Ketobacter sp. MCCC 1A13808: one gene and its partner. The main gene of each other region encodes a partner of the protein of the gene in region 2 in a complex. Links are inferred from orthologs where the notes say so. Each region holds a gene or a part of one and is shown on either strand. Other genes may lie near its edges.

Region 1 (15,722 bases), on a different replicon or contig from region 2:
AAGGTGAGTGGTAACCAGGGCTACCCGCAGTCCGGGGCAGGCCAGCATCATCACAACCTGTTCAACGCCGCAGCGCTGTTGCAAATACTCGGTATGCCCGCTGAAAGGTAAACCGGCGTCATTGATGACGGATTTTTGGACCGGGCCGGTAACCAAGCCCTGAAAACGTCCCGACAGGCAACCGTCGATTGCGTAATCCAGCGTTTCCAGCACGTAACCGGCGTTGAGGGGATTGAGCTGCCCCGTGTGCACCGGTGTTTTCAGTCTAATATTGTGAATATTGAGCCTGGACAGCGGGTCGCCGGGTAATCCCAGTTGTTTCGCCCGTTGCTGTAACAGATCTTCATTGGCCACCACGACCCAGCCACGGGTATCTTCCTGCTGGGCCAGTTGCAATACGAGGTCAGGACCGATGCCGGCCGGTTCACCGGGAGTAATGACGACCTTAGAGTTTGATTTCCACATAGGCGTTTTGGCGAATCTCCCGTAACCAGCCGTCCAGTTCTTCATCAAAGCGCCGACGCTGCAGCATCTGGCGAGCCCGGTTGCGACGGAACTCTTCACTCATATCCTGACGGCGGCGCTCTTCCACCTGCAGAATATGCCAGCCAAAATTGGATTGAAACGGTTCCGATATGCCACCGGGCTGGGTTTCCGACATCACTTTTTCAAATTCCGGCACCATGGTGCCGGGATTAACCCAGCCCAGCTCGCCACCCTGCATGGCACTGCCGGGATCATCGGAATAGGTTTTGGCAAGAATCGGGAATTGTTCCGGATCTGCCACCACGTCATCATGGATTTCGTTAATCAGGTGCTGGGTTTCACTTTCACTGCGAATTTCATTGGGTTTGACCAATATGTGGCGGGTTTTGGTTTGCTCCACCATTTGTTCAGTGCCGCCGCGCAGCTCCAGTACCTTGATGATATGAAAGCCGCTGGCGCTGCGGATTGGTGCAGATACCTCACCTGCTTTCATTTCCAGAGCCACATCAGCAAAGATGGTGGGCAGTTGAGCCGCCTTGCGCCAGCCCAAGTCGCCCCCGGACAGTGCGGTTTCTCCGGCAGAGTATTGCAGTGCCATTGATGAAAAGTCGGCGCCTTCCTTGAGCTTTTTGTACACCATCAGAGCCGTTTCCTCGGCTGCTGCGACGTCTGTGTCCTGTTTGGTGGGGATCAGAATATGCCCGAGCCGGTAATCCGGGGCTAAATTGGTTTTCGCCAGCTCTGAATTCAGAAAGGCGTCGACATCTTTGTCGGATATCTGGATTCGGGCACCCACCCGGCGTTGACGCATTTGATTGATAGTCAGTTCACGGCGGATCTGGTCGCGCAGGGAAGCCCAGGACATGCCTTCCTGCAGAATGGTTTCGCGGAATTGATCGGTGGTCATGTTGTTCTGGCGGGCGATATTGGCGAGGGTCTCATTAAGCTGATTATCATCAATACGGATGCCCGCGCGATCTGCCATCTGAAGCTCGATGTTTTCTACAATCATGCGCTCCAGTACCTGCTCGTTGAGTGCATCTTTGGGGGGCAATTGCCCTTGCTGACTTTTCATGCGGGTGGCGATTTCAGCGGTGCGTTCTGCCAGCTCCGATTCCATAATGATGTCATCATCGACGATGGCAACAATGCGGTCGAGTTCGCGGGGGGCTGCCTGCAACGTGCCGACCAGCAGATGAGTAACGGCCAGGGTGGCCATTAGCTTGAATATGGGTGTTAAACGCATCCGTTTTCCTTCGTAAGGCTTGTCTGTCGATTCTGGTGGTAAGGGTGAATATTAAAATCCGCTGGGTCGGGAATTTTCCCGTAATTGATACCCGGAGATTGCATCATCAAGCATGGTGTCGACCGAGCCACCCAGTCCGCCCAGGCCTTTGAGCTCAAATTGAACATAGATGCCCTGCGAGGGTTCCACCACCAGGCTCGGGTCATTGGACTCTCTAAGATAGCGGCGGTTCACCAGCCGTGCCCGCCAACAACAGCTTTCGTATTCTATACCGAACACCGTATCGTAAGAACGTTGTTCTTCCAGGTCGTAGCCCCAGCGGCCAATCAGCCCCCAGCGTTGTGAAACCGACCAGATAAAAGAAAAGTCCGTCTGATTGATTTTTTCTGCCAGCGGGTCGGCGCCCACCGCCCCGTCATCATAAAAATTATAACTGAGGTTCATTAGGTTGCCGTTTTCTGCCCGGTACCTGAATCCGGTGACAATACTGTCCAGATTATTTTCCTGGGTGTCCATCTGGGTTTCTGCACGCCAGCTCCATTCGCTGTCAATCAGCCAGTTTATGCGGGCGACGAAGGGGGAGAGCGTGGTTTCTTCCGGCGGATTATTTTGTGTCAGTTGAACTTTACGATCACGCAAATAGAAAATCTGCCCAATACTGACGTTTATTTCTTCCTGTCCGGTCTGTTCGTTGATCAGGCGGGAGGTCAGGCCGAGAGAAATCTGGTTGGCATCGCCCACCCGGTCTCCCCCTGTAAAGCGGTTCTCCCGGAACAGCTGTTCATAGCTGAAACTGGTTTTAGCGGTATCGAAGGTCGGCAGGTCGTTCTGATCTTTATAGGGTGAATAAAGATAGAACAGCCGGGGCTCCAGCGTTTGCAAGTAGCGACTGCCAGCCATTTCGAAAGGGCGGTCAAGGTAGAGGCCGCTGTCAACGCTGAAAATACCGTTGCTGAGGTTGCGTTCATCGTCGGTCAGATTGACCTGGTTCATGTCGTAATACCGTTGATAATACGACAGCTTGGGCTGAACAAACCCCCAGGCGCGGCGGAAGTTATAGCTGGCACTGGGAATCAGGCGAATGCGTTCAGCGGTAGTGGGGCCGGTGACGATCTTTTCCGGGTGCTCGAAATAGGTATATTCAGTGCCTAATTTAAACTCCAGCGGGGAATCACCCATGGGAAACCGGCCCAGGGCAGACAGTTGGGGTAGCATGCGATAGGGCAGTGCATTGTCAGGGATCAGTTCGTCGATGGTTTGAAAACTTTGCACCTGGCCGCCGAAATTCCAGGTGTCCCCGTAATAGCGCATGTCGGTTCTCTGATTCAGGTGGGCGGTGGAACTGGTGTTGAGCGTGGTGTCCAGGTCGAGGAAATAGTCGCTGTCGCTGACCCGGGTGTAATCCACTTTGTTAACCCATTTGTCGTAGTGCCCAACGTGGTGCCAGGTGATGAGGTTGCGGCTGTCACCGAATTCCTGGTCATCGGGCAGATAGCCGCCGCCGATATCACCTTTGGTATTTTCGGACAAATAGCGGAATTCGGATTCCATCATGCTGCCGCGATCCGACAAAAAGCGGGGGGTCAGGGTCGCGTCCAAATTTGGTGCCAGATTCAGATAGTAGGGTACCGAAAAGTCGAGTCCGTTCTGGCCGCTGCCGATAGTTGGAAACAAAAAGCCGGTCTGGCGGCGATCATCGATGGGAAACGTCCACCAGGGTAAATAAAGAATGGGCACGCCCCCGACCTGCACCTGGGCACCTTTTACCTCACCCCAACCTTCGGATTGGTCTATTTTGATTTGTTTGGCTTTGATGACCCAGGAGTTGTCGTTGGGTTCGCAGGTGGTGTAAGAACTGTGATCCAGAATCAGAATTTGGTCATCCGGGTTATAGATGCGCCCTGCGCTGCCGTGAACGTGTATCTGGTGGATTACGTATTCCGTGTCCGTTACGTCCAGCTGCTTTTCATTCAGATTGACTTTTGCGCGCTCACCCAGAATCAGCATGCCCGGCTGACGGATTTTAACGTTGCCGTTAAGCTCCGTAGCCCGGGTAGCGCGATTCATCTTAACCTCGTCGCTGTACAGTTCCCGGCTGCCTTGCTTGAGCACGACATCCCCGGTAAGCACATTAGTACCATCAGGCAGGGTATCGAAATGATCTGCCGAAGCCTGAACATCGGAATGGGCCGGGTCCGCCGCGGTCGTCAGAGACGGCGGAGAAATGTAGTAACCTTCGCACATGCCGCTGTGGGCCGGGCGTTGGTCCTCGGGCATGGCGGCGATCTCTTCGCCGGAAACCCAGTCCAGATAACGATAGGGATTGACGGTTTCTGGTTCAGCCGCAGCTGTTGCTGCACCGGTTGCCGTGGCTATGGCTAATAGCAAAAAAGTCACCACCACCTTCTCGATGGGGGATATATTATTTTTCCAATTCATTAACTACGGGTTCGGAAAGTGATGAGAGAGCTTGACCCTGTTTTAAGTCTGGTGTGATGATACACGAACCCTCGTAGTGAGTCACAAATTTGCCATTCTAAGGATCAACTCTTAGTGGATCATCGTCTATCTCAGCTTAGCACCTGGATTAATCAGCAGCTGTTGCAAAGCCACCGTTATCAAGGTCCTTCACTTTCTCTGGAGGTGGTGTCCGGTGACGCCAGCTTCCGGCGTTATTTTCGTTGCCGTTATCAAAGTTCCGCCGGACAGGCTGAATCGGTGATCTGTGTGGATGCACCGCCGGATAAAGAGAACAATCCCGCATTCGTGAATGTGTTACAGGGCTTGAAAGCAGCCGGCGTACCGGTGCCGGATCTGCTGGCGCTGGATTACGATCAAGGATTTATGATGTTATCCGATCTGGGCGATTGCCTGTTGATGTCGGTGCTGAATGAAGCCAGTGTGGAGGGCTATTTTGAAAAAGCCTGCAATGTGCTGTTACGCATAATGCAGGCCGAATTCAGGTTGTCACCGTTGCCGCCCTACGATGAAGCCTTGATGATGAGAGAGATGGAATTGTTCCGAGACTGGTTCTGTGGTCGTTATCTGCAGCTGGAGCTTAGCGAAGCAGAGCAGCAACTGTTGAGTGAAGCGTTCCATTGTCTATTTCAGCAAACACGGACGCAGGAAACCGTGCCCGTGCATCGTGACTACCACACCCGTAATTTAATGGTGCTGGAAGACGGCAGCCTGGGTGTGATTGATTTTCAGGACGCCGTTGCAGGGCCGGTCACCTACGATCTGTTGTCATTGTTGCGGGATGAAACCTGCATCACCTGGCCAGAATCCAAAGTCAAAACCTGGACAGGGCGATTTGCCGGGCAATTGCGGCAGCGAGGGCTCAGCAACCTGACCAATGATGATTTCTGGTACGGTTTCAACGTTATGGGGGCGCAACGACACCTAAAAGTGGCCGGTATTTTTGCCCGCCTGTGTTACCGGGATAGCAAGCCCAATTACCTCATTCACACACCAAAAACTCTGCGTTACCTGCTGCAAGAGCTGTCGGTGGTTGTCGTTCAGGGGCCGCAGGCAGAGATTGAGCCGGTAGTCCGTCTCAAAGCGTGGCTACAGCAGCGGGTGGCCGCAGAATTAGTGAGCAGGCAACCCGGCTCCGGTGAATTGCTGGAGCCCCTTGTATGAAGGCCATGGTATTGGCCGCAGGGCGGGGGGAAAGGATGGGCGAATTGACCCGGAACTGTCCGAAACCGTTGCTCAAGATCGCCCGGAAACCGCTATTGCAGCATCATCTGGAGCGCCTTGTTGCCGCGGGCTTTGATGATGTTGTGGTCAATGCGTTTTACCGGGCGGAAGATATCGAGGATTTTTTGCAGGGCTGGCACGACGATCGGATGCAGGTTCACCTTGTAACCGAGCCGGAGTTATTAGAAACCGGCGGTGGTATATATAATGCGCTAACCTTACTGGGTGAGCAGCCATTTCTGGCTATTAATGGCGATGTCTGGACAGATTACCCTTTAGCGTCCATTGTGCAGAAAAGCCGCGAGTTTGCCTCAACTAATGACCTGGCCCGTTTAATCCTGGTGGGAAATCCCGACCATAATACCGGTGGTGACTTCGCGCTGACTGCCGAAGGTCGGGTGCAAAATCAGGGCGCCGATTTGCTCACGTTCAGTGGTCTCAGTGTGTTAGCACCGGCGTTATTTCGGGATTGTGCGCCGGGCCGCTTCCCGTTGGGGCCAGTGCTTCGGCAAGCGATTGAACGCGATCAGGTCAGTGGTGAATTTTACGCGGGTTATTGGGTGGACGTGGGTACGCCCGAACGACTTCAGCGTGTTGAACAGAATTTAAAGGAGTAAGGCAGTGACATCCTTTGTATGGATTGGCCCGTTGGTGGGGCTGTTTAGCGGTTACTTTCTCGCCGGGGGAGGCCCTCTCGGCGTTGTTGGTTCGTTGTTGGGGGGGTGGCTGGGTCACCAGTTCGATATTATTATCCAGCTCAGTTCCAGTTTGTACCAATTCGCTCAGCCCAAGCCCAGCGCCCGTGATTCCGCTACTCAGCAAGCTTTTTTTCAGGCTACATTTGTTGCGCTGGGAAAGATAGCCAAATGCGATGGCGCCGTGTGTGATGCAGAAATCCAGTGGACCACTGCAGTAATGGAGCGTATGGGGCTATCGCCAGAGCGAAAGCGCAACGCTATTGAGCTGTTTGATCAGGGAAAATCCAGTCAGGATATTTCTGCTGAATTGTTGGAACTCCGCAATACCTGTGGCCGTCAGCCAACGTTGCTACAGATTTTCATGGAAATACTGGTGCAGGGGGCGCTGGCGGATGGCAAGCTGGATCAAAAAGAATGGGCTGCGCTGAGCCATATAGCGCAATCCATACGCTTTCGTTTGTCTACCCTGGAAAAAATAGTACGCAGTGCACAGGCTCACCAGGAATTCCGCCAAAGTGGCAGCGAACCCCTATCGCCTCAGGATGAATTGGCGCGGGCTTATGAAATCCTGGCGGTGAATCCGGATGCGGGGGCATCGGAGTTAAAGCGGGCTTATCGGCGTCTAATGAGCAAGCATCATCCGGATAAGTTGATGTCCAAAGGCATGCCGAAAGATATGCTGGAAATCGCCAAAGAAAAAACTCAGGCAATCCGTTCTGCTTACGAACTGATTGTTTCGGTCCGTAAACAACAATAGCGGCAGTCTGCTGAACCGGTAGCCCTCAAAGTAAGTCATTCTAATCACCGGCTAACAGGCGTTTGCCCCAGCCGCGAATGGCTTTTATCACCGCCATCTCGTATTGGACGAATCCCGCCGTGGCACCGGGAATAACACGTTGCTGATAATGTCGTCGTTGCAGTTGGGCGGCCTCCTGTTTGCGCAGCTGCGGATCGCTGTGAGGGTTAAACTCAGGTACCAGATCCAACACCGGCAACGCCAAGGATTGGATGCCGGGGGCAGCGGGATCAAGGCCATCTTTATCCGGTAGCGGAGTGGGGTCGATTATGACCACCGCAGATATCCCCTCAGACAGGACGACCTGTCCCTGCTGTTCCAGCTGGGTTGCGCTGCTGCCGATTGCCGCAATGAAAATTGGTAGGGGGCTTTGAGCCCGAATAAACCTAACCGCATGCTGAACCCGTTGTGCCAGTATGCTTGGAACATCGGCTGCGGGATACTCCACCGGCCCGGCGGTAGTGGCGGCATCCGGAACCGGTGTGTTCGGGGCGGCGGTTGCTTCTGCGGTGTCGGGTTCAGGCCGGGATTCGGCCGGCTTTGTACCGGGCGGGGGTGTCGCCGCTGCCTCGTCCGACGCTGGCGGGGCCGGGTTTTGCAGCTCAGGTGCGGCCAGCACTTCCCCCACCGGAATCATCGGTACCGCAGCGCTAAGTGTGTTCCAGCCATGCCGGGTCAGCTGGGTTCTGATTTGGTGAACCAGGCCGGGCCAATCAGGGTGTTGTTGATTGTCGTGCAATAGAATCAGATTGGCGTAGGGCTTGCCGCTGGAATCGGCCCGGTACAAAGCCAGAAAGTGATCTGGCTTAACCCCTAGCCAGGATGCGTTGGTTTGAATGTCGGTGTTCTCCAGTTGCCGTTGTAATTGTTGACCTTGCTTGGTTTCGGCGCGTTGCGGTGGTTGCGCCTTTGGCGTCGTGTCGGTAAATCCGTCGGCAGGATCCGCAATGTCGGCCTGGTCGGGTTTCTTGTCCGCAGTCGCCGCAAAAACCGGGTTGCAGGCTGCGATTAAAATAAAGATCTTCCAAAATCCGCTTTTCCGCATAGTGTATTAGCTCTCGGTAGGTCTGAGTCTGAGTATAGCGGCACAACCTGACGAGGTTTTTAGCAATTGGCGGCGCATGGGGTACAATGCGCCCCTAACAGGCTCAACCTTACGTACTCACCAATGATTTCGGGATCTAACCCCATGGCTGACTATCTGATTGCCCCTTCAATTCTCGCTGCTGACTTCGCCCGCCTGGGTGAGGAAGTGGATAATGTGCTGAGCGCCGGCGCAGACGTCGTGCATTTTGATGTGATGGACAACCATTACGTACCTAACCTCACGATCGGGCCGATGGTGTGCAAGGCGTTGCGGTCTTATGGTGTCACGGCGCCAATTGACGTGCACCTGATGGTCAAGCCGGTGGATCGTATCATTGGGGATTTTATCGATGCCGGTGCGTCCTATATCACGTTTCATCCGGAAGCCAGTGAACACATTGATCGCAGTCTGGCAATGATTCGGGAGGGTGGCTGCAAAGCCGGGCTGGTATTCAACCCAGCGGCACCGCTGCATCATATGGAGCACGTGATGGACAAATTGGATATGGTGTTGCTGATGTCTGTTAATCCGGGGTTTGGTGGGCAAAAATTTATTCCCCACACCTTGAACAAGTTGCGCCAGGCAAGGGCGTTGATAGATCAGAGCGGTTTTGATATTCGTCTGGAAATTGACGGCGGTGTCGGGGTTCAGAATATCGGCGATATTGCGCGGGCAGGAGCGGATACGTTTGTAGCCGGTTCAGCCATTTTCGGTCAGCGGGATTATAAATCTGTGATCGATGCCATGCGCGCTGAATTGGCTTCAGCGCGATGAGCGATAACCTGGGGCCGGTGCTCGGAGACTTACGACGTCACTTCCGGGGTGAAATGCCGAAACTGATCGCATTTGATCTGGACGGTACCCTGGTGGACAGCGTGCTGGATCTTGCTGTTGCGGTTGACCGTATGCTGCAAAGTCAGGGGTATGCAGCGGCGGGCGAAGAAAACGTACGTGGTTGGGTAGGCAACGGTGCCGCGATGTTGGTGCGCAGGGCGCTGGCGGGCAGTGCGGATCCGCAGCAGGTTGCGCAGGTGGATGAGGCGGTTTTCAACGCGTCTTTGGCGGAGTTTTATCGGTTTTATGCCCAAGAAAATGGTCGCTCCAGCCAATTGTATCCGGGTGTGGAGCAAGTGCTGCAAGCCTTTGCCGTACTCGGGATACCGATGGTGGTAATAACCAACAAACCCAAACCCTATGCCGATCCGTTGCTCGCGAGCTTAAAAATTGCAGTTTATTTTCAATTGGTTATTGGGGGCGAATGTTTGCCGCAGAGGAAGCCGCACCCGTTGCCATTGCAGCACGTGGACCAGCATTTTGGTTATCTGCCGGAGCAATGCCTGATGGTGGGTGATAGCAGTAACGATGTGAAGGCAGCCCGGGCCGCAGGTTGGGTCAGCGCAGCGTTGACCTATGGTTACAACCATGGCGAGCCGGTATCCCTGTCCGGCCCCGACTGGCTGATGGACGATTTTCGAGAACTGTTATTATAAGTGATGGCAGGCCAGGATTAAGGGTTGGCACAAGGCGTCAACCTGGTGTAATGTTAGGATTCTTCGTAATTGAACCATTGTGTAGAATATTGTGAATCGTACTTATTCGGACAATCCTTCCAAAATTTTCACCGATCTTCGCTGGCGATGGCGTTGGTGATACCCATCTCTGCCCATGCTGATTGAATCAGTGCGGCAAACTATCATTAAGAACCGATTTATCGACAACTGATTAAGAGAGAAAGGCCTTCGACACCGAACCCGGGTGTGGTGTGTCTATGTGGCCGACACGAACGCGATGATCATGACACTGGAAAAATTCAATACCCTGTCCGAGCAGGGCTTTAACCGCATACCGCTGATGCGCGAAGCATTAGCGGACATGGAAACGCCGTTATCAACCTATAAAAAACTGGCAGATCAACCCTTTACCTACCTATTCGAGTCGGTTCAGGGCGGTGAGAAATGGGGCCGTTATTCATTCATCGGCCTGCCTTGCCGTACGTGCGTCACGGTCAATAATCGTGATGTGGTCATTCGGAAGGATGGTGAAATACAGGAGCAGCTGCAAGCAGAAGATCCTTTAGCGTTCGTGGAAGAATATCAAGCCCGTTTCAAGGTGCCGGATATTGAGGGTCTCCCGCGATTCAACGGTGGTTTGGTGGGCTATTTCGGCTACGATATTGTACGTTATATCGAAAAACGGCTGGACAAAGGCGCAAAGCCTGACCCTATTGGCACCCCGGATATCATGCTGATGGTCTCCGATGATATTGTGGTATTCGACAATCTACGTGGGTCTTTGTTTGTTATTACTCATGCTGACCCGAGTGAAGAGAACGCGTACGAGCGCGCCCAAAACCGTCTTGACGATATCCTTCTGAAGCTCAAGCAGCCGTTGCCGAAGCAAAGTGATTTCCAACGCTTCAGTGTGGCGGAATCGGATTTCAAATCCAGCTTTCCGCAGCCGGAATTCGAAAAAACCGTGGACGGAATGAAAGAGTTCGTGTTGGCCGGGGATGTGATGCAGGTCGTAATTTCCCAACGTATGAGTATTCCTTATGATCTGCCTCCGCTGGATTTGTATCGGGCATTGCGGTGTCTGAACCCGTCTCCTTATATGTATTTTCTCGATATGGGCGAGTTCCAGATTGCCGGCTCGTCGCCTGAAATTCTGGCCCGGGTAGATCACGGCACGGTGACGGTACGTCCCATTGCCGGTACCCGTCGCAGAGGCAAAACAGCGGAAGAAGATGCGGCTATGGAGCAGGATCTGCTGAACGATCCCAAAGAAATAGCCGAGCATCTGATGTTGATTGATCTGGGGCGAAACGATGTTGGCCGGATTGCCGAAATCGGCAGTGTCGAACTGACCGATAAAATGGTCATAGAGCATTATTCCCATGTCATGCACATTGTGTCCAATGTAGAGGCGAAGCTGAAACCGGATCAAAGTTGTATTGATGTGTTACGGGCCACTTTTCCTGCGGGCACACTGAGTGGTGCACCAAAAATCCGCGCCATGGAGATCATCCATGACGTGGAACCGGTAAAGCGGGGCATCTATGGGGGTGCGGTAGGCTATTTGTCCTGGCAGGGGGATATGGACACCGCTATTGCCATCCGCACTGCGGTGATCAAAGACGGACAACTGCACATTCAGTCCGGTGCTGGCGTTGTGGCAGATTCCGTTCCCAGGCTGGAGTGGAAAGAAACGCAAAATAAAGCGCGGGCGGTGTTCAGGGCGATGGCAATGGCCGCCAACGGCCTGGTTCCGGTAGAGGATTGAAGCATGTTATTAATGATTGATAATTACGACTCGTTCACCTACAACCTGGTGCAATATTTTGGTGAGCTGGGTGCTGATATCGTGGTTAAACGCAACGATCAAATCAGCGTGCAGGAAATTGAGCAACTGGCGCCGGAGCGTTTGGTTATTTCCCCCGGACCCTGTTCTCCGAACGAAGCCGGCATTTCAATGGATGTAATCAGGCAGTTTGCGGGTAAGCTGCCGATTTTGGGAGTCTGCCTGGGCCACCAGTGTATCGGGCAGGTTTTTGGTGGCAAGGTGGTGCGTGCCGATGCGGTTATGCATGGCAAAACGTCGCCCATTTATCATCGCAACCAAGGTGTGTTTGCAGGTTTGGATAATCCTTTTGAAGCCACCCGCTATCACTCTTTGGTGGTGGCGCAGGATACGTTGCCTGATTGCCTGGAAGTGACTGCCTGGACGCAGATGGAAGACGGGAGCATTGATAAGATTATGGGGATGCGGCATCGGGCGTTTAAGCTGGAAGGCGTGCAATTTCACCCGGAATCGATACTCACCCGTCAGGGCCACGATCTGCTAAAAAACTTCCTGCAATTGTGACCGCCCCAGAGGGCTATCGGATTATGGTAGGATGCAACTTTAAAAAATTGAACAGCACATTCCGGATGTAAGATGGATATTCAAACCGCACTGAAGAAAGTCACTGAGCGCGAAGACCTTAGTGAAGAAGATATGTCCCAAGTGATGGAACAGATTATGACGGGCAACGCCACGCCTGCTCAAATCGGCGGTTTCCTGATCGGCTTGCGCATGAAAGGGGAGACGGTGGACGAAATAACCGGGGCTGCGCGTGTCATGCGCTCTCTGGCGACTCCGGTGAAAATGGCGCAACCTGAAAATCTGATCGACACCTGTGGCACCGGTGGGGACGGCTCAAAAACATTCAATATCTCCACGTCCGTGGCTTTCGTTGTGGCCGCAGCCGGTGGCAAAGTCGCAAAGCACGGTAACCGTTCGGTCTCCAGTGTCAGCGGCAGCGCCGATGTATTAGAGGCAGCGGGAGTAAATCTGGCATTAACACCGGAACAGGTCGCCCGGTGTGTGGATGTGTTAGGTGTGGGCTTTATGTTCGCACCTTCCCATCACAGTGCGATGAAGCACGCAGTCGGGCCGCGTAAAGAAATGGCAGTCAGGACACTATTCAATTTGCTGGGTCCGTTGACCAATCCGGCCGGAGCCAAGCGCCAGGTGCTGGGTGTGTATTCCAGGCACTGGGTGCGACCGGTGGCTGAAGTTCTGCAACGCTTGGGGTGCGAGCACGTATTGGTTGTGCATTCAGCTGATGGCATGGATGAAATCAGTATCAGTGATATTACCTATGTGGCAGAAGCCACGCCGTTCGAAATCAGGGAGTACAGCATTCAGCCAGAAGATTTTGGCTTGCAGCGGTCTCCTGTGTCGTCGTTGTCTGTGGACAGTGTTGAGCAGAGTCTTGCTACCATCAAGTCTGTTCTGGGTAAGAATGAAGGCCCGGCGGCGGATATCGTAGCATTGAATGCCGGTGCTGCGATTTATGTGGCAGGACTGGCCGATTCCATTGCTGCCGGGGTGGCGTGTGCACAGGATGCCATAGGAAGTGGATTAGCTTTGGCTAAACTGAACGAGCTGGCGCAACTCAGCAAAGTGCTGGAAGAGGAAAACACGGCTATATAAGCTGAGTGGCAGAATGACTATGAGCGAAACACCCACGGTACTGAAGAAAATCATCGAGCGAAAATGGCAGGAAATCGCCGAACGGAAGGCTCTGCAATCCGAAGCAGCGTTGCTGAAATTGGCCGAGCAGGCGCAACCCGTACGTGGCTTTACCCGCTCCATGCAGGCTCGACTGCAAGATGGCCAAAGCGCAGTCATTGCGGAAGCAAAAAAAGCGTCTCCAAGTAAAGGCGTTATCCGTTCTGATTTCGATCCTGCTGCCATCGCTCGATCCTATCAGGCTGGCGGCGCCGCGTGCCTTAGCGTGCTCACGGATCGGGATTTTTTTCTGGGGCATGAAGACTATCTGATGCAAGCCAGGGCCGCCTGCGATTTACCGGTTATACGCAAGGATTTCATTGTCGACAGCTATCAGGTAGTGGAAGCCCGTGCAATCAATGCCGATTGCATTCTGTTGATTGCTGCATCCCTGACCGATAGCCAAATTAAGGAGTTGACCGATACGGCAATAGAGATGGACATGGACGTGTTGATCGAAGTCCATAATGAAGAAGAGCTGGAGCGATCCCTATCGTTTAATCAGCCGCTGGTGGGAATTAATAACCGAAATTTGCATACGTTTGAAGTCAGCCTGCAAACCACGTTTAGCCTGTTGGAAAAAATTCCGCAAGATAGGATTGTGGTCACAGAAAGCGGTATACTCTCTGTCGACGATGTACAGATAATGCGGGAACAGGGTGTTAATAGCTTTCTGGTTGGTGAGGCATTTATGCGGTCGCCGGATCCCGGGCAGACACTGAGGCAGCTATTCGTTAGCTAGATAAGCCTTTAGAACCATATCCGCGTGGCAGTTAACGGTGTAGACTTTCACGGCAATTTGAACGAATAAATACGGGGAAACTGAATGCAACTGATTGCGATACTGGGCGTATTGGTCGCCGTTAATCTTGGAATAGTCTATGTGGGTTCTGAAGCGACCGAAGAAAATCAACCGCAAGCGGAAGGCGTGGTTGAGGTAGAAACGGTGGAAGCTCAGGAGCCCGACACTTCCGTTCAGGAATCCGACACCACCGAGAAATCCGACGCTGAGCCCAAGTAATCCGATGTCAATGCCGAGCAGACCAGTCGACTGACTGGTCAATAAGGCTGCTTGGTTTTTTGCGTAACAGGCGCTTAATATTGGCGCCTTTTCCCCTTATAACCCCTCGTTTTGTTTAGTACCTTAGGCGCGATTACATAAAGTCGTTGCGTGGTAAGGAGTGCTTCATTATGGGATATGTATTCGTGATTTCCGGGGTTTTAATCGCATTGAATATTGGCTTCGGATACGTTGTATCAGAAAAGGTGGGGGATGAGCCGCCGGTGGAAGGGGTGGTGGAGGTGCAGGATATTCCTGCGGAGCAAACGCCTACGGTGCAGAACGACAGGTTACAAAATACCAAGTAGTCAGTGCTGGCAAAAGCCGGAACCGAATGGCTGGTTAGCCATTCAGGGTTATGTGCCGTCGCCTGCGATGGCTACCGGGTTCCGTACACCACCATGGTTTTACCTTTTACCTGAATAAGTCCTTCTTCTTCCAGGTTTTTAAGTACCCGTCCTACCATTTCCCGGGAGCATCCCACAATTCGGCCGATTTCCTGGCGCGTAATTTTAATCTGCATGCCGTCGGGGTGCGTCATTGCTTCGGGTTGTTTGCACAGTTCGATCAATGTGCGGGCCACCCGTCCGGTGACGTCCAGAAACGCCAGGTCGCCTACTTTACGGGTGGTTGCCCGTAACCGTCCGGCAATTTGGGCACTCACGGCGAACAGAATATCAGCATCTTCTTTTGCCAGTTGCTTGAATTTGTTGTAACTGATTTCAGCTACTTCGCATTCCGTCTTTGCCCTGATCCAAGCGCTGCGTCCCGCCGCTTCATCGAACAGGCCCATTTCACCGAAGAAATCACCTTCATTCAGGTATGCCATGATCATCTCACGACCGTCATCGTCCTCAATGACCACCATAACCGTACCTTTGATGATGTAATAAAGGGCATCAGAATCATCGCCGGCATAGATAAGTGTGCTTTTCGCAGGGTATTTGCGTCTGTGAGTGTTAGCCAGAAACTGTTCAGTATCCGGGATGAGTCGGTTTGGTTTCAACGTCATTGTTTGACCTTGTTATCGTTGTGATCGAGCGGATGAGGATCCGGCATCGTCTATTTATTTCCTTAAGGTATTTCATTATGGCTTGAAATACCAAGCCTTGCTACTTTTGCATGATCGTCATTAAGCTTGAAATTTAGGCGAAATAGGCCCAGATTGTTTAAATGTGACCTGATTTCAAGAGATTATAGAGCAAGTTAGACATCAGGTATGTGATCCGTTGCGCCGTTTTTTTGCGCATTTTGCAATTAATGGAAATCCGGGTTTGGTCAGGCCAGATAGCGTTCGTGGCAGGCCAATTATTTTACACACAAGCGGAATGGATTGTGTTATCTTGCGCGCCAAATGCAGGTCTATCACTATTTTGGAAACAAGCCCCCGGGAGTGTCGAGATGAAAGCAACCATTCGCTGGGCCGGTGACGTTAAGTTCGAAGCTGAATCCGGCTCCGGTCACACCGTGACCATAGACGGGCCACCGGAATACGGTGGCAACAATCAGGGGGTGCGCCCCATGGAACTGATGTTGTTGGGGGTGGGCGGTTGTTCTGCTTTTGATGTGATGCATATACTGAAGAAATCCCGCCA
Region 2 (15,822 bases):
CACCTCTTTCATGCAGAACTCATTGCAGCAGCAGGAATTCCTGCGCTTGGAGCTGACGCGAGGGGGAGTGTCGGATCAGGATTTAAACGCTGCTTGCGCTTTGGTACGAAGAGCGCTCGATAATTTACATCAATCGAAATACACCCGTTGGCTGTTTTTACAATCCCATGAAGACAGTCATGCCGAACTGCCGCTTACCCATGTTACTGAACAACAGATTGTTCAACATCTTGTGATAGACCGAACTTTCGTCGAAAATGGCATAAGATACATCATCGACTATAAATTATCTGAGCCAGGTTCAGAATCAGGCCTGCAGGGGCAGGTTACGGAATTTCTTGAACACGAAAGTGGGCGCTATCGCGACCAGCTCTACACCTATAAAGCAGCAATGAACGCCATTAAACCCATGGAAACCAGAACCTATCTATATTTTCCGCTCATTGATCAGTTGCAAGAGGTTATATTCTAATGCCCATTACATTTGACGGAAAGCTGGTAATCGCAATTTCCTCCAGTGCCCTGTTTGATCTGCGGGAAAGTCATCAGATTTACAATGAAGCAGGGCTTGATGCCTATCGTCGATACCAAATTGAGCACGAGGATATTCCTCTTGAAGTAGGGGAAGCTTATCCCTTGGTGAAAAAACTATTAGCGATTAATGAGCGCGTTAAAAGCGACGATGGAGTTGAAGTGATTCTGCTCTCACGTAATTCAGCTGATACGGGTTTGCGGGTTTTCAATTCCATCGAGCATTGGAATTTGCCCATCACCCGCGCTGCGTTTTCCGGAGGCAAAAGTCCTTACCGGTATGTAGAGGCGTTTGGTGCACATCTATTTTTATCCACCAATCCGGAAGATGTGCGTAATGCATTGGATTTGGGTTATGCCGCTGCCAGCATTATTTCCCCCAGTAAAGCGACGCAAAATCTAACGACAGAACTCAAGATGGCGTTTGATGGGGATGCGGTTTTGTTTTCTGACGAATCGGAACAAATATTCCAGAGTCAAGGGTTAGAAGCCTTTACCGCTTCTGAGAAAGCGGCCGCAAAAACTCCGATGCGCGGCGGTCCGTTTATGCATTTCCTGCAGGCATTGCATCGGCTGCAGTCTCAATTCGAAGAAGAAAACTGCCCGATTCGGACGGCTCTGGTCACGGCGCGTTCCGCCCCGACTCATGAACGGGTTGTCAGGACTTTACGCGACTGGAATATCAGAATTGATGAGTCACTTTTTTTGGGCGGATTAGACAAAGGGGCATTTTTAAAAGCATTTGGGGCAGATGTGTTCTTTGATGATCAGGAAGGACATTGCCGGTCTGCCAGCCAGCACGTTGCAGCCGGGCACGTTCCCCACGGAATAGCCAATAGGGTGATCATTAGTGAGAAGTGAAAATGGTTTTTTGTCGGTGCAAAGAGAAGGTTGTCTACCAATTGATAATGAAACCCAGCGCGCCATCTATCAGCATCTTGTCCAGCATTTTCTCGGCGCAGGCGTCTTCTACTTTTGAGCGAATGGAATGGGAAAAGTCCAGAGCTTTGCGAATGGGGGATTCGACCGTAATCGAGGTACCCATGGAGCTGTAACTAACTCCGTCAAAATTGCTGTCAATCGTCCAGCCTTTATAGAGCGCATCCAGCTCCAGTGTATTGCCTTTCATGTTATTGGTCGCGGCGGTTAAGCGCAGGGAGAGCAGTGGTAGAGCAGTGATGTCCGAGCTGAACGCATCCGTATGCAGTGAGTGCATATCAAAATGAGCGGACGCGGGCTGATGGTATCCGTATAACAATTGAGACTGCTCTTCTGTTAGTTGAGCGTCGACCGATGCGAGTTCAGAGGCGGAAACGTTAATCGCACTCGCCAGCGCAACGGTTCCTACCCAACATGACAGAGACTTCTTCACAAACTGCATCGTCTTACTACCCGGACTCGAAATTGTCTTAAGTGAATGGTGCCGCATTGTACGGAGCTTTTTTTGGTGCTTTAAAAGTAGTAGGGATTTTGCCGCTAAACCACTTTGTTTTAACCTTTCTGTGACCTTTTTCAATATGTTCAATTTATATTCAAAGCATGGTGCTTTATTTGCGAGCCTAACAGCATTTGCTTAGCCAGAAATCTGGCCTAAGCCATTGATCTTTTTCGGGCAATTTCAAACTTGCCTGCTATGATTTAAATATGGTCAAAGAACGCACTATGTGCCGTACTAATTCTGTGAAGTAATGTTAAATAAAATATTATACGCAACCGATTTGGGCCTTTATGGCCCCTATATTCTTGAGCACGTATGTGAACTTGCTATTAAGCATGATGCGCAGGTAACTGTGGTTCATGCAGTTGAGCCAGTCAGTGTGTTCGCTGATGCCATTCTGGAAACCTACGTTCCCAATGAAGATAAGAGCGCCATGAAAACGCACGGCTACGAAGCAGTGATGGCAACCATCAGCGCCCGCGTGCGTCAGGCATTTGAAGACGATTTTATCGATTTCGACCTGGCTCGGGACCGCATCGGCGAAGTGCAAGTAATCGGCGGGGATCCCAGTCAGGTGATTTTGGATACGGCCTCTATGTTACAAGTCGATTTAATTGTAATGGGCACTCATGGCCGACAGTCAGAAAACAGCACCGCTATCGGTTCCGTTGCCTCGAAAGTCATGCAGCTTTCTGATATTCCCATCTATCTGGTGCCGACTACAATGATTCGTAACCGGCAAACGAACGGGTTAGTGGTTAAAAGAAAGCGTATTTAACGCCCATAAATAACAGCATGCTGGCCAGTACGGATTGCAATAGTTTTTCCGGCAATCGGGTTGCTAATTGTGTCCCCAAATAAATGGCCGGTAATGAGCCTATTAATAACGAACCCAGTAGTACGTAGTTCACGTTTCCCAGCAGTAAATGTCCCATACCTGCCACGAGTGTTAGTGGCACTGCATGGGCTATGTCTGTACCAACCACTTTTATTGTAGCCAGGCGAGGGTAGAGCATCAGCAAGACTGCCGCACCGAAAGCACCAGCCCCGACCGAAGAAAGCGTTACCATTACTCCTAGTACTATCCCCATAACCCAGGTATAAACTTTTGAGCGGCTTTGTAAGTGCGAGAGTAGAGTAAACGGATTTTCCTGCAGCGAGCCAGAGATGATTCTCTTCCTGAATAACAGAACAACAGAGGTAAGAATCAACATCACACCCAGCATGGAGCTTAAAAGGTGGCTATAAGCGTTGGCATCGGGAAAGTAGCGATACAACGCGTATATGGTGGCCAGGCTCGCGGGAATGCTGCCCAGGGAAAGAAATGCGACAATATCCCAACGGACGGTGGATCGCTGGCGGTGAGCCAAAACTCCCCCGGTCTTGGTTATAGCAGCATATAGCAGGTCGGTGCCGACAGCCACATGAGGCTGAAATCCGAAAAGCATTAATATAGGTGTCATCAACGATCCACCGCCGACACCGGTCACTCCGACCGCAAAGCCCACAGCCGCCCCGGCTACTATATAAGCAATAAATTCCATCGCAGAATTGGCAACCCCGTATTGGTTTTGAAGGCAAAAAGTTAAAAAATATTATGTTTCTTAAGTTTTGTGGTTGGTAAAGTTACGCATTGTGTCCTATTCTGCAAAGGAATATATTTTCATATTGTTATAACCCCAGTGCGAAAAAAAACAGGAAGGGGGAGGGATATAAATGAAACTTCAGCAATTGCGTTACATATGGGAAGTGGCGCGACATGACCTGAACGTATCAGTAACGGCACAAAGCCTGTATACATCACAACCGGGGATCAGTAAGCAAATTCGTTTACTGGAAGATGAGTTGGGTGTCGAAATCTTCTCGAGAAGCGGAAAACACCTCACTCGGGTTACCCCGGCCGGTGAAGCAATTCTGAAGATCGCAGGTGAAATCCTGCGTAAAGTCGATAGCATAAAGCAGGTTGCACAAGAATTCAGTGATGAAAGTCGAGGTAGCCTGTCTTTAGCTACCACTCATACACAGGCCCGCTATGTTCTTCCTAACGTGATTGAGACTTTCATAGATAAATACCCCGAAGTGTCTTTACATATGCATCAGGGTACACCGATACAAATTTCTGAAATGGCAGCAGATGGCACCGTTGATTTTGCTATTGCGACGGAAGCGCTGGAGCTATTCGGTGACCTTATAATGATGCCGTGTTATTCCTGGAATAGAGCCATCATTGTTCCCCGCAATCATCCGTTGGCACAGTCTTCAAAAGTGACGCTGGAAGAAGTGGCACGCCAACCTATCGTCACCTATACCTTTGGGTTCACCGGACGCTCGAAATTAGACGATGCCTTCCTTGATAAAGGGCTCTCACCCAAAGTCGTGTTCACGGCGGCCGACGCAGACGTTATCAAAACCTATGTCAAATTAGGCCTTGGTGTGGGCATAGTGGCAAAGATGGCCTGTGATATTGACGATCCGGATTTGGTGGCCCTGGACGCCTCTCATTTATTCGAGCCCAGTGTCACTAAGATAGGCTTCCGCCGCGGCACTTTCCTTCGCGGTTTTATGTATGACTTTATCGAATTATTTGCGCCTCATCTGACCAAAGAAGTGGTTAATGAGGCGGTCGATCGACACACCCGTTCGGAACTGGATGAACTCTTCACGCATATACAGCTTCCAATGCTGTAACTGCAACCTGACTTCCTCAGCAGAAGAAGCCCTGGCGCTGTAATGGTGCCAGGGCTTTTTTTCGTTTCGACAAAACTACCACCGGAGCTCATTATCGGGCGGTTACGCTCAGCAGGTAGAGGGTTCCCTTAATATCAAAATTACCCAGCGACTCAGACAGGTCGAGTTCGGAATCCACATCGCGCGCGTCGAGTCCAATCCAGTAGTGGTCGGTTATGCTGATTTCGGCAGCCGGCCCGCCGAAATAGGGGAGGTCATCAACGGTGCCTACATAGCTAACCTAGTCGTAGGTTACCGCGACGGAGTCGTCCGAGAGTTGCAGGCTCCCCGCAAGCAACTGCATGTATCTGGGTTGATCCGGACTCGGGGCGAATGCCGGAACGGCCATAAGCCCCCCCGCCAGCAAAAACACTAGGACTATCCTCATATTTAACCGGGTGCTCACAGCCTATCCAGGTCAGGGTTGTCGTTCAGCAACTCTTGCAGGTCGTCAGCTTCGTCGGTGTCTTCTTCTATCACTTCTTTAACAAACTTGAAGTAAACGGTGTAAATATCCTGCCTGCCGTCATCGTGGTCCACTACGAAAAAGGGCGCGCGGTCCACGTTGAGTTCTCTCGCCAGCTGCATGCCCGGGCTTGCCGGATCTCTTTCGTCGGCAACCAAAATCTCGTCAATACGTTGCATTTGGCCGCTTTCTTCCATCCTGCTAATTACCTCTCCACACTTCTTACAGGGAGACCCGTCGGGTAGTATTTTTTCCACGAACGTAATTTTCATATATACCGCCTTAAGGGTCGCAAAGGTTTATTTGCTGTTCAGATTAATGGAATGTAAGCCGCATTCTTTGTCCGTCGCATCTTCCCACCACCAACGACCTTCACGTTCATGTTGGTGTGGGAGCACTGCCCTAGTGCAGGGTTCGCAACCAATACTGATGTATCCCTTGTCGTGCAGGCTGTTGTAGGGGATCCGGTTTGACCTGATATATTGCCACACCTGAGCGGAGGTCCAGTTAGCCAGGGGGTTAAATTTTAATAGGGTATGGGCGTTTGAGGAAAAAGCAGCGTCAATCTGAACTACAGGAATATCAACCCGGGTGTCCGGACTCTGGTCCTTTCGTTGACCGGTTATCCATGCGTCCAATCCCACCAACTTGCGTCGCAGGGGGCCGACTTTGCGGATGGCACAACACTCTTTATGGTCCTCGTGATAAAAGCTAAACAGGCCTTTTTCGTTGACCATCTTTTCGACCTGGGCCGGATTCGGGAACGCGACTTCAATTGTGATGCCATAACGCTCCCTGACCTGCTCCAGAAATTGATAGGTTTCTGCGTGTAAGCGCCCGGTGTCCAGTGTGAAAGCCCGGAATGGCTGACCCAGTTTGGAGGCCATGTCCAGCAACACTACATCTTCTGCTCCGCTGAAAGAGAGCGCCAGGTTAGAGAACCGTTGCAGTGCTTGAGCCAGGATCTCTTGTGGTGTTTTATTTACGAGATCGCTGTTCCATTGCTGCACTTCAGCCGGGCTCATGCTCATCGCGTTCCTCTCAGTTATTTCTTCACGTAAACAAACCATATCACGCGCTCTTGCGTTACTGGAACAAGAACTCTGGCAGTTCACAAACTTAGTTACGGTTTAAACGTGACTAATTGCAACAGATGCCGAATATCGTTAGAGTTGCGCCAGAAATTTACCTAACTAATCAAATACTGGAGAGTGTTGTGGAATTAGCCTGTCTTGACCTGGAAGGGGTGTTGGTGCCGGAAATCTGGATCAGCTTCGCAGAAAAAACCGGAATCGAGGAGCTGAAGGCCACCACGCGGGATATTCCGGATTATGATGTATTGATGAAGCAGCGCCTATCAATCCTTAACCAACATAAACTGGGCCTTAAGGAAATCCAGCAAGTGATTGATACACTTGCTCCGATGGACGGTGCTTTGGAATTCGTAGATTGGCTCAGAGAGCGTTTTCAGGTGGTAATCCTCTCCGATACCTTTTATGAATTCGCACAACCGCTCATGCGTCAGTTACGCTGGCCAACCTTGTTTTGTCATCGCCTGGAAGTGGCCGAGGATGGCAAAATTGTGGATTATAAATTGCGTCAGAAAGACCCTAAGCGAGCTTCAATCAAGGCGTTCCACTCGCTCAATTACCGCTGTATTGCAGCGGGGGACTCGTATAACGACACCACCATGTTGAGTGAGGCGGAAGCCGGTATCCTGTTCAAGGCACCACAAAAAGTAATAGACGAATTCCCACAATTTCCTTCGGTCACCACATTCGATGATCTCAAAAAGCAGTTTATAGCTGCTTCAAACCGAAAGCTGGAACTATAAAGTAACTAAATAACAACATGTTATAAGTCAATATTGATGTGATTTATGAGATTGTTGAAGTGTGTTTAAGATACTCCCCACTTTATCCTGAATTTCCTGGTGCTCTTGTTCCCAGGTGGAGTCGGCCACCAGGCCGCCTCCACCATGGCAAATCAGACGACCATTATGGGCTAACAGGCTTCGGATCAGAATATTGGAATCCATCCGTCCACACACATCCAGGTAGAGCGCGCTGCCGCAGTAAAAATGTCGGCAGTCCGGCTCCAGTTCATCGATGATTTCTATCGCCCGGTGTTTGGGGGCACCGGTGATGGAGCCCCCCGGAAAGGCCGCTGCAAGCAGTTGCAATGGCGACACTTGCGGGCCAAGAGCGCCTGATATGGTGCTCACCATATGGTGAACGTTGCAGAAAGACTCAATGCCAAACAACTGCTCTACCCGCACCGAGCCCACTTCACAGGAGCGCCCAAGGTCGTTTCTGAGAAGGTCAACAATCATAAGGTTTTCAGCGCGATCCTTCTCACTTTTAAACAGCTCCTTAGCAAGAGCCTGGTCAAGTACCGGGTCCTCTGCGCGTGGTCGGGTACCTTTAATCGGCTGGGTAGTGACAACGCCATCGCGGTGACGAATAAATCGTTCTGGGGAAAAGCTCAGTAACGTCCAGTCGTCTCCATCAAAATAACAGCCCATAGGGGCAGACATCACAGTGCATAAACGCTGATACGCCAGCCACGGATCCCCCCGATAGTCGCAGCTAAAGCGCTGCGAGAGGTTGATCTGATAACAATCGCCACTTTCAATGTAGCGCTGAACTTGGTCAAATCGCTGTTGGTATTGATTCCGTGTCAGGTTCGTTGCAAAAGGGGACAGCACCCTAAACTCGGGCTCCGCTGTTTGCGCATCCAAAGGTGCTGAATTGAGGCATCGAAGCAGCGCTTCTGCATGTTTCTGGTGGTCTTGCAGATATAGCATCCGGGTTGTCTTGTTACTGTGATCGGTAATGATCACTGAGGGGAAAAATCCCATCCAGAACACCGGAAGCCTGGCATCTTCGTTTTCAGGGTTCGTTTTCAGCGTCACATTTTCGGTAGCCGCCGCGAGTTCGTAGCTCCAGATACCGTACCAGCCGGGGCAGGGCGTTGTGCTTTCAACGTCTGACCATTGCTGTAGGTGGAGAGTAAGCTGCTTGAGCTTGGACTGCAGACTCTGGGGTGACAACGATGTGAACTGCTCAATCTGCACCGGTGCCGCAGAAAAAATATCAATGCAATCCGGATACCCGTGCCCACTATCGAGCAGGAAGCCGTTGCCTAGTGTCCTGATGCGGGAAAATGCCTCAGCGGACTTTTTAAAATAGGGCAGCTCAAACGTTTGAAGGGGCATTTAAGGATACTTCTGATAAGAATAGATTACTTTAAAATTAGGATGTATCTAATTGTATTTAAACGAGTCTACGCTTTATTCCTGCGGCTTCTATAACCCGGGTCGAAATCTCTTCGATAGACGCATGAGTACTGTTCACAAAAGGAATTCCAAAGCGGTTGAATATTGCTTCGGCTCCACGCACCTCGCTTTCGCATTGATTTATCGATGCATACCGGCTGTTTGGTTTTCGCTCAGTGCGGATTGCCGTTAATCTCTCCGGCTCAATGCTTAATCCAAACAACTTGTTACGGTGAGCTCTTAATGCTTTTGGCAAGTTCAGATCGTCGAGGTCATCGTCCGTCAGGGGGTAGTTTGCGGCTTTCACACCAAACTGAAGTGCCAGATATAAGCAGGTGGGTGTCTTGCCGCTGCGAGACACACCGACCAGTATCACGTCGGCTGCATCATAATGGCGGGTACGGGCGCCGTCATCGTTGTCCAGAGCGTAGTTTACCGAATCGATACGCACCTGGTAACTCTGATCATCGACGATGGAATGGGAGCGACCAACTGAGTAGGATGACTCAGCGCCTAACGCCTCTTCCAGGGGTTTGAGGAAACTGGAAAAGATATCCAGCATAAAAGCGTTGCTTTCAGCCAGCGCTTCACGGATATCGTCATTGATCAGGGTGCTGAACACCACCGGTGGCATGTCGTCTGTCATTGCCGCTTTGTTAATTCGGGCGACTGCATCCGCTGCCTTGGTCAGGTCGTTAGTGAACGGTAACGTAACTTGATCGAAGTCCAGCGTATCAAATTGGGCCAAAAGGGAATGTCCCAATGTCTCTGCGGTGATGCCGGTTCCATCAGAGATAAAAAATACAGTACGTTTCATTCGGGCTTCCTGAGCAGGGTAAAACAGTCGCAATAATTTAACGTGAATAAATATTTAGAACGAGTAATTTATTGACTTTTTTAGTAGAATCTCGCGTCTAACTGCAGGATATAGCCATGTAAATCAACGTTTCCGGGGGACACTCGGATACGGATATGACCGCAAAAAAAGCGGTGAACGATGAGTCATGGTTAGAAGTACGTAACCTAGTGGGGCCAACATTAGCCCCTTTGAGGCCAGGCACCAAAAGTGCCTTGATTTTCATTCATTATAAGGTAGGGAGAACGATCTTGAACGATTACGTAATCTGGTTCCAGGATCTGTCAAAAAATGATGTCGAACGAGTCGGCGGTAAAAACGCCTCATTGGGCGAGATGATCAGTAATCTTGCCGGAGCCGGAGTTTCAGTACCAGGCGGCTTCGCCACCTCGGCAGATGCTTACAGGGAATTCCTTGAAGTCAGCGGTTTGAATAACAAGATTCATTCTGCGCTGGACAAGTTGGATGTCAGTGATGTAAATCAGCTTGCAGAAGTCGGCAGAGAAATTCGTCAATCAATTATGGATGCGCCGTTACAACCTGCATTGGAAGACGCTGTTCGCGAAGCCTATGTCAAACTGCAGGACGGCAACGAAAAAATATCGTTTGCGGTCCGTTCCTCTGCCACAGCGGAAGATCTACCCGATGCGTCTTTCGCCGGCCAGCAAGAGACCTTTCTCAACATCAACGGCGTTGAAAACGTCATCCTGGCAATAAAAGAAGTATTTGCCTCCCTATTTAATGACCGCGCTATTTCCTACCGTGTACATCAAGGCTTCGAGCACCGCTTGGTTGCTCTGTCTGCGGGTGTTCAGCGTATGGTCAACAGCGCCACCGGTTCCAGTGGTGTTATGTTCTCAATGGATACCGAGTCCGGTTTCCGCGATGTTGTGTTTATTACCGCAGCCTACGGCTTGGGTGAAACCGTGGTGCAGGGTCAGGTGAACCCCGATGAGTTTTATGTTCATAAATCCACGCTGAACGCAGGTAGACCGGCAATTTTACGCCGCAACCTGGGAAGCAAAGCAGTCAAAATGATTTACGGCAGCCAGACTACAACAGCCAAATCTGTAGAAACCGTGGATGTCGAAAAAGAAGACCGGCAACGCTTTTCAATCAGCGATGAAGAAATACAGGAGCTGGCCAAACAGTGCATCATAATTGAAAATCACTACCAACACCCGGTGGATGTGGAATGGGCTAAAGACGGCGACGATGGCAAGCTGTATATCGTTCAAGCGCGGCCAGAAACCGTAAAAAGCCGACAGTCCAATGTTATGGAGCGTTACCTGCTAAAAGAAAAAGGCAAGGTTCTGGTTGAAGGACGCTCCATCGGGCAACGTATCGGTAGTGGCCCGGTGAAGCTGATTTCCAGCCTGCGTGAAATGGATAAAGTACAAACCGGTGATGTACTGGTGACCGATATGACGGATCCCGATTGGGAACCCATCATGAAAAGAGCATCAGCCATTGTGACCAATCGCGGGGGCCGTACCTGTCATGCAGCAATCATTGCCCGTGAGCTGGGCATTCCTGCCGTAGTCGGCTGTGGTGATGCCACCGATCTTTTGCAGGAAAACCAAGAGGTCACCGTGTCCTGCGCCGAAGGTGATACCGGCATGGTATACGACGGTAAGCTGGGCTTTGATATCCAGAAAAACTCTTTTGATTCGATGCCTGAACTGCCATTTAAAATTATGATGAATGTCGGTAACCCGGACCGCGCTTTTGATTTTCAGGGCTTGCCGAGTGCCGGTGTCGGTTTGGCGCGTCTCGAATTTATCATCAACCGGATGATCGGCGTGCACCCGAAAGCACTATTGAATTTTGATACCTTACCTAAAGACGTCAAACAATCGGTACAGCGCAGAATGTCCGGTTATTCCGGTCCGGTTGAGTTCTATATTGAAAAACTCATGGAGGGGATTTCAACCCTGGCAGCGTCGTTCTATCCGAAAAAAGTCATCGTGCGTTTGTCCGATTTCAAATCCAATGAATACGCCAATCTGATAGGCGGGAAATTATATGAACCGGAAGAAGAAAACCCGATGCTGGGTTTCCGGGGTGCTTCCCGCTATATCTCTGAAAGTTTCCGCGATTGTTTCGAGCTTGAATGTCGGGCAATGAAACGGGTGCGCGAAGAAATGGGGCTGGATAATATTGAATTGATGGTACCTTTCGTGCGGACGGTGGGTGAAGCCGAACAAGTAATAAAATTGCTCGAAGACAATGGGTTGAAGAGGGGGGAAAACGGTCTGCGTGTCATCATGATGTGTGAACTGCCCACCAACGCGATTCTGGCAGAGCAGTTCCTTGAGCATTTCGATGGGTTTTCTATCGGTTCCAATGACTTGACCCAGCTTACCTTGGGGCTCGATCGGGACTCAGGAATCGTTTCTCACCTTTTTGACGAACGTGACCCCGCGGTAAAAGCGTTATTGAAAAGCGCGATTGATGCCTGTAACAAAGCCGGTAAATACGTGGGGATTTGCGGTCAAGGACCTTCTGATCACCCAGACCTGGCACGATGGTTAATGGAGATTGGTATAGATAGTATTTCTCTGAATCCTGATTCCGTGTTGGAAACCTGGTTCTATCTGGCGGAAAATAACTAAATCCGCTCGTCAGTAGCGCTCGGGGCGTCAGAGTGCTTCTGTGTTTTACATCACAAAACAGGAAAGAGCGTAATCGATGGGCTTTGATTACGCTCTTTCTTATTTATATCAGCTACTACTTCTTATACAGTTCGTTCGGTGGAATCATGACTTCGCCTGAAACTTCCATGCGGTCATTTCCGACCTTGTAAAAAAAGCAATGACGGCGCCCGGTGTGACAAGCGGGGCCGGTTTGATCGACTTGAATAAGGATGGTGTCACCGTCACAATCCAGTGACAGACTTTTTAATAGCTGGATCTGACCGCTGCTCTCACCTTTGCGCCAGAGCGCGGAGCGAGAGCGGGACCAATAACATACCCGATTGGTCTTTAAGGTCTCTTCCAGGGCATCCTTATTCATCCAGGCCAGCATCAATACTTCATGGGTATCGTGCTGCTGTGCGATTACCGGTATCAAACCCTGATCATTATATTGGATTTGCGATAACATGGACTCCAGTTCAATTTGATACCCCGGATCCTTGGATTCATATTTCTTGAATAGATTCATAGCGATTCAGTCTGATTCCACCTGTTTTTTACGTTGATCATCAGGGGCCGATTTTACTGTATATCCAACGCTTTGGGGAAACGCTTTGTCGAGGAACACACCAATTCGTAGAGTTGTCATGTTTGCAGACGTGTCCGGCAGTACTGAAATGTATGAGCAATTAGGAGACACGGTGGCTCATACATGCGTTTCCGAAAGCCTCAGCCGTATCGCTCAGCACGCAGATGATTACAACGGCACATTGGTTGAAACCATTGGTGATGAAGCCATGCTCACCTTTGTGACGGTATCAGAGGCGGCCTCTGCAGCCATCGCTATGCAGAAGCATTTTCAGCGCAGCCCGGTGCTGGAGTCCCATACGGTGAGAATCCGGGTTGGATTCCACTTTGGAATCGTGGACTACCATCATGGACACCCGTTCGGTGATACCGTCAATGTGGCGGCCAGAGTGGCGTCTCTATGTGAGCCTGATCGAATAATTGCAACCCGAAGCTCCATTCGATACTTGTCGCAGGAAGACTGTCCCGCGTGTTTGAGTATTCGGCAATATCAAACGACTTTGGTCAAAGGAAAATCGAAACCGCTGGTGATCGAAGAGGTCGTCTGGAACACAGCCGATGCCACTTCCGTATTTGATGCCTATTCCCAGACGGTGGTCAATACTCCGGAGGCGCAAAAATTATACCTTAGGCTTAATCAGGAGGTCATCAAACTCACTCCGCAAATGGGTCCTTTTGTAATAGGGCGGGGTGATGACTGTGATCACATGGTGTGTAGCCCGTTGGTTTCCCGGGCGCACCTGAAACTGGAGTTCTTGGCCAACGACTGGCAAATCACCGATCACAGCACCAACGGAACATTTATCTCTTACTCGACTCCAAACCTGTCAAATAGAGCCAAGACGATTCGCCTGCATCGACAATCCAGACTGTTAACCGGTCAGGGGATCATTGCGATGGGTTCCTTCAAAGACAACGCTGATTCTGATTGTTTAATATCGTACGAATTGCGCTCTTAACGGTCTATTCGCAGCGGCACATTATTGGATTCCGATAGTCAAAGCAGCGCGCTGTGGCACTGAACCATGGCGTTTACGTAGGAAGAAAGAGTTGCAAAAGTGACTTGGATTTATTGAACAAGGTGGATTCTGTGAGTAGTAAGATGAGTCTTTTATTGTGGCTGACAATTGCTGTTTGTGCGCTTGTAGCCCTCCTGCCTGTTTGGATTCGCGGGAATTTGCAGGCAGATATGTTGAATCAAGCGCGATTGCAAATATCCGTTTTGTATTGTGTGTTGTGCATTTGTTTACTTTTGACAAAAGATTGGCGAATGATAGTTTCGATGGGCGCGGTGCTACTATTCAATCTCTATTGGATGAGTTCAGCGTATCCTACGCTAGCACCGGGCCCGTCTTCAGCTACAGCCAGCCATTCATTTCGACTATATAGCCAGAATATTTACGAAGCCAATCGAAACGTTTCCGGGGTAGTACGATCTATCCAACAAGTGGATCCTGATGTCGTTGTCTTGATGGAGGTGACGACACCGGTTTACGACTATCTGGTCGGGGAGCTACGGGAAACACTCCCTTATCATGATTTGCAAAACAAACATTATATGAAACCCGGACTGGCATTGTTCTCTAAATATAAACTTGAATCCCGTATGCAAACCTTGCCCGAAGATCCCAGGTTACCTTCGATTAAATCAAGAATTATGTTGCAAGATAAACCTATCGATATTATCGGTGTTCACCTTGAATCGCCTCATGATGCTCATCGAATCCGCTCCCGTAATAAACAAATAGGTAAATTAACTAAACTGATAAAATATCAACAGCAGTCCGGGGTACCCTTGCTGTTGGCAGGCGACATGAATACGACACCCTGGAATACACTCTTTAGAAAATTTCAGCGGGAAACGAATCTGAGTCACGCAGATTCGTTTTGGAGCCTGAATAATAGCTGGCCTGCCTGGTTGCCTGCTGCACTGGGTTTTGCGATTGACCATGTGTTGATAAACGATCAATTTTGTAACGCTAAAAGATTTCGGCTTCCTGATGTCGGGTCAGACCATTTTGCGTTTGTATCTGAACTGGAATTATGTAATTAAATCTACGGCGGCTGTCTCACCCAAATTCTGAAAAAGGTGTATTCGGGTAACGCTTATTTTGTAGCCTTTACAAACTACGTCTCTCCCCGCTGAAATCCTTACATAAAACATGCGTTTTTTTAGTCAAAGATACGGAATGTTCCTGTATTTAAGGCAAAAAACAATGTTGGACCGGTTATTGCCTATAATCATGTTAGGTTTGGTCAGCTAAGCAGTTACCACGACCTTTCAGAATCCTTCTAAGCGGAGAAATAACATGGATAAAGTCAAATATACCGCCGGGGTGCTCATCTTATCCGGCCTGTTCGGTTCGGGATGCAGCACGATGGAACCTCCCCAAGCAGAGTTTTATCAAGCTAAAGCAGATGTAGAAACCGCAACTGCAGAATCAGCATCGGAATTTGCGGCGCTGGCTATGCATAACGCGAAAGAAAAAATTGAGCGAGCTAAAAAGGCAATGGATGCTGAAGAGTATCCCGAAGCAAAGCGCCTAGCTGAACAGGCATCCGCCGATGCTCAGTTAGCTAAAGTCACTGCTCAAACCGAAAAGATGAAGGAAGCGCTAGAAGAAGTTAATGCTAGCTTGGAAACACTCAAAAGTGAGCTGAAGGTTAGCTCTTGATTCTTTGCCTAGCTTAATTTTACGGAGGAATAAAATATGAAGACTACACTGTGTATCGTGGGACTCCCCATTTTACTTTTAGCCGGGTGCGCAACCAATACCCCGCCAGAATCTATGACCAGTTTAACTAATGAGCTTTCGTCACTACAACAAAGTGAGAACGTCAATAAGTACGCTCCGGTAGAGCTACAGGCTGCGGAACGGCAGGTAGAAAACGCCACAAAAGCGTGGGACGATGGCGATGAAGTTGAGTTCAATCACGAAGCCTACCTGGCGCAGCAAAAAGTTGAGATCACCAAAAAGCAAGCAGAGTTGGGAGACATCCAGAAGCAATTGGAGTCCGCTACCCAGCGGCGATCTGAGTTAATGCTTTCGGCCCGTGATCAAAAGATTCAGTCAACGGAGCAACAGTTATCCCAGTTACAAAGCCAGGTTAAAGACGCCAAGGCGGAGAACACCGAGCGCGGCATCGTTTTAACCCTTCAGGATATGTTGTTCGAATTCGATAAGGCCCAGTTGGAGCCCGGCGGTGAGCGCACGGTGGATCGTCTAGCCCAATTTCTGAATGATAACCCGGATACCAATATTACTATAGAGGGCTATACGGATTCGCAGGGCAAAGCCTCTT

The links.
Region 1: the proteins of pabB (region 2) and FT643_RS13180 are in contact, whole or in part, in a solved structure (PDB 8RP0), measured with the Escherichia coli proteins. The link is inferred for Ketobacter sp. MCCC 1A13808 from one-to-one orthologs.

The regions. Positions count from the first base shown.
Region 1 is NZ_VRKW01000006.1:151,651-167,372, reverse strand. The notes cover bases 10,390-13,086. They hold FT643_RS13180 (anthranilate synthase component II), read left to right. Parts: upstream 10,390-11,297; coding sequence 11,298-11,876; downstream 11,877-13,086. Other genes in these bases: trpC (indole-3-glycerol phosphate synthase TrpC), read left to right, coding at 13,009-13,086; trpD (anthranilate phosphoribosyltransferase), read left to right, coding at 11,949-12,989; trpE (anthranilate synthase component I), read left to right, coding at 10,390-11,294. In the rest of the region: 4-hydroxythreonine-4-phosphate dehydrogenase PdxA, read right to left, coding at 1-465; FT643_RS13225 (peptidylprolyl isomerase), read right to left, coding at 446-1,732; FT643_RS13220 (LPS-assembly protein LptD), read right to left, coding at 1,784-4,171; FT643_RS13215 (aminoglycoside phosphotransferase family protein), read left to right, coding at 4,286-5,374; N-acetylmuramate alpha-1-phosphate uridylyltransferase MurU, read left to right, coding at 5,371-6,051; co-chaperone DjlA, read left to right, coding at 6,056-6,889; FT643_RS13200 (DUF3530 family protein), read right to left, coding at 6,930-7,973; rpe (ribulose-phosphate 3-epimerase), read left to right, coding at 8,118-8,789; FT643_RS13190 (phosphoglycolate phosphatase), read left to right, coding at 8,786-9,505; more of trpE, read left to right, coding at 9,810-10,389; more of trpC, read left to right, coding at 13,087-13,809; FT643_RS13165 (hypothetical protein), read left to right, coding at 13,894-14,088; FT643_RS13160 (hypothetical protein), read left to right, coding at 14,259-14,435; cAMP-activated global transcriptional regulator CRP, read right to left, coding at 14,507-15,139; FT643_RS13150 (OsmC family protein), read left to right, coding at 15,529-15,722. UniProt on the Escherichia coli protein: Part of a heterodimeric complex that catalyzes the two-step biosynthesis of 4-amino-4-deoxychorismate (ADC), a precursor of p-aminobenzoate (PABA) and tetrahydrofolate.
Region 2 is NZ_VRKW01000004.1:4,125-19,946, reverse strand. What follows is about bases 6,202-8,998. They hold pabB (aminodeoxychorismate synthase component I), read right to left. Parts: upstream 8,380-8,998; coding sequence 7,024-8,379; downstream 6,202-7,023. Other genes in these bases: ppsR (posphoenolpyruvate synthetase regulatory kinase/phosphorylase PpsR), read right to left, coding at 8,438-8,998; thrH (bifunctional phosphoserine phosphatase/homoserine phosphotransferase ThrH), read left to right, coding at 6,379-6,996. Also shown: FT643_RS09680 (UvrD-helicase domain-containing protein), read left to right, coding at 1-472; FT643_RS09675 (5'-nucleotidase), read left to right, coding at 472-1,392; FT643_RS09670 (hypothetical protein), read right to left, coding at 1,427-1,912; FT643_RS09665 (universal stress protein), read left to right, coding at 2,220-2,747; FT643_RS09660 (sulfite exporter TauE/SafE family protein), read right to left, coding at 2,728-3,513; HTH-type transcriptional regulator CysB, read left to right, coding at 3,686-4,657; FT643_RS09650 (hypothetical protein), read right to left, coding at 5,099-5,434; FT643_RS09645 (phosphoadenylyl-sulfate reductase), read right to left, coding at 5,462-6,187; more of ppsR, read right to left, coding at 8,999-9,256; ppsA (phosphoenolpyruvate synthase), read left to right, coding at 9,547-11,910; hisI (phosphoribosyl-AMP cyclohydrolase), read right to left, coding at 12,026-12,460; FT643_RS09615 (adenylate/guanylate cyclase domain-containing protein), read left to right, coding at 12,579-13,478; FT643_RS09610 (endonuclease/exonuclease/phosphatase family protein), read left to right, coding at 13,532-14,572; FT643_RS09605 (DUF4398 domain-containing protein), read left to right, coding at 14,829-15,194; FT643_RS09600 (OmpA family protein), read left to right, coding at 15,231-15,822. UniProt on the Escherichia coli protein: Part of a heterodimeric complex that catalyzes the two-step biosynthesis of 4-amino-4-deoxychorismate (ADC), a precursor of p-aminobenzoate (PABA) and tetrahydrofolate.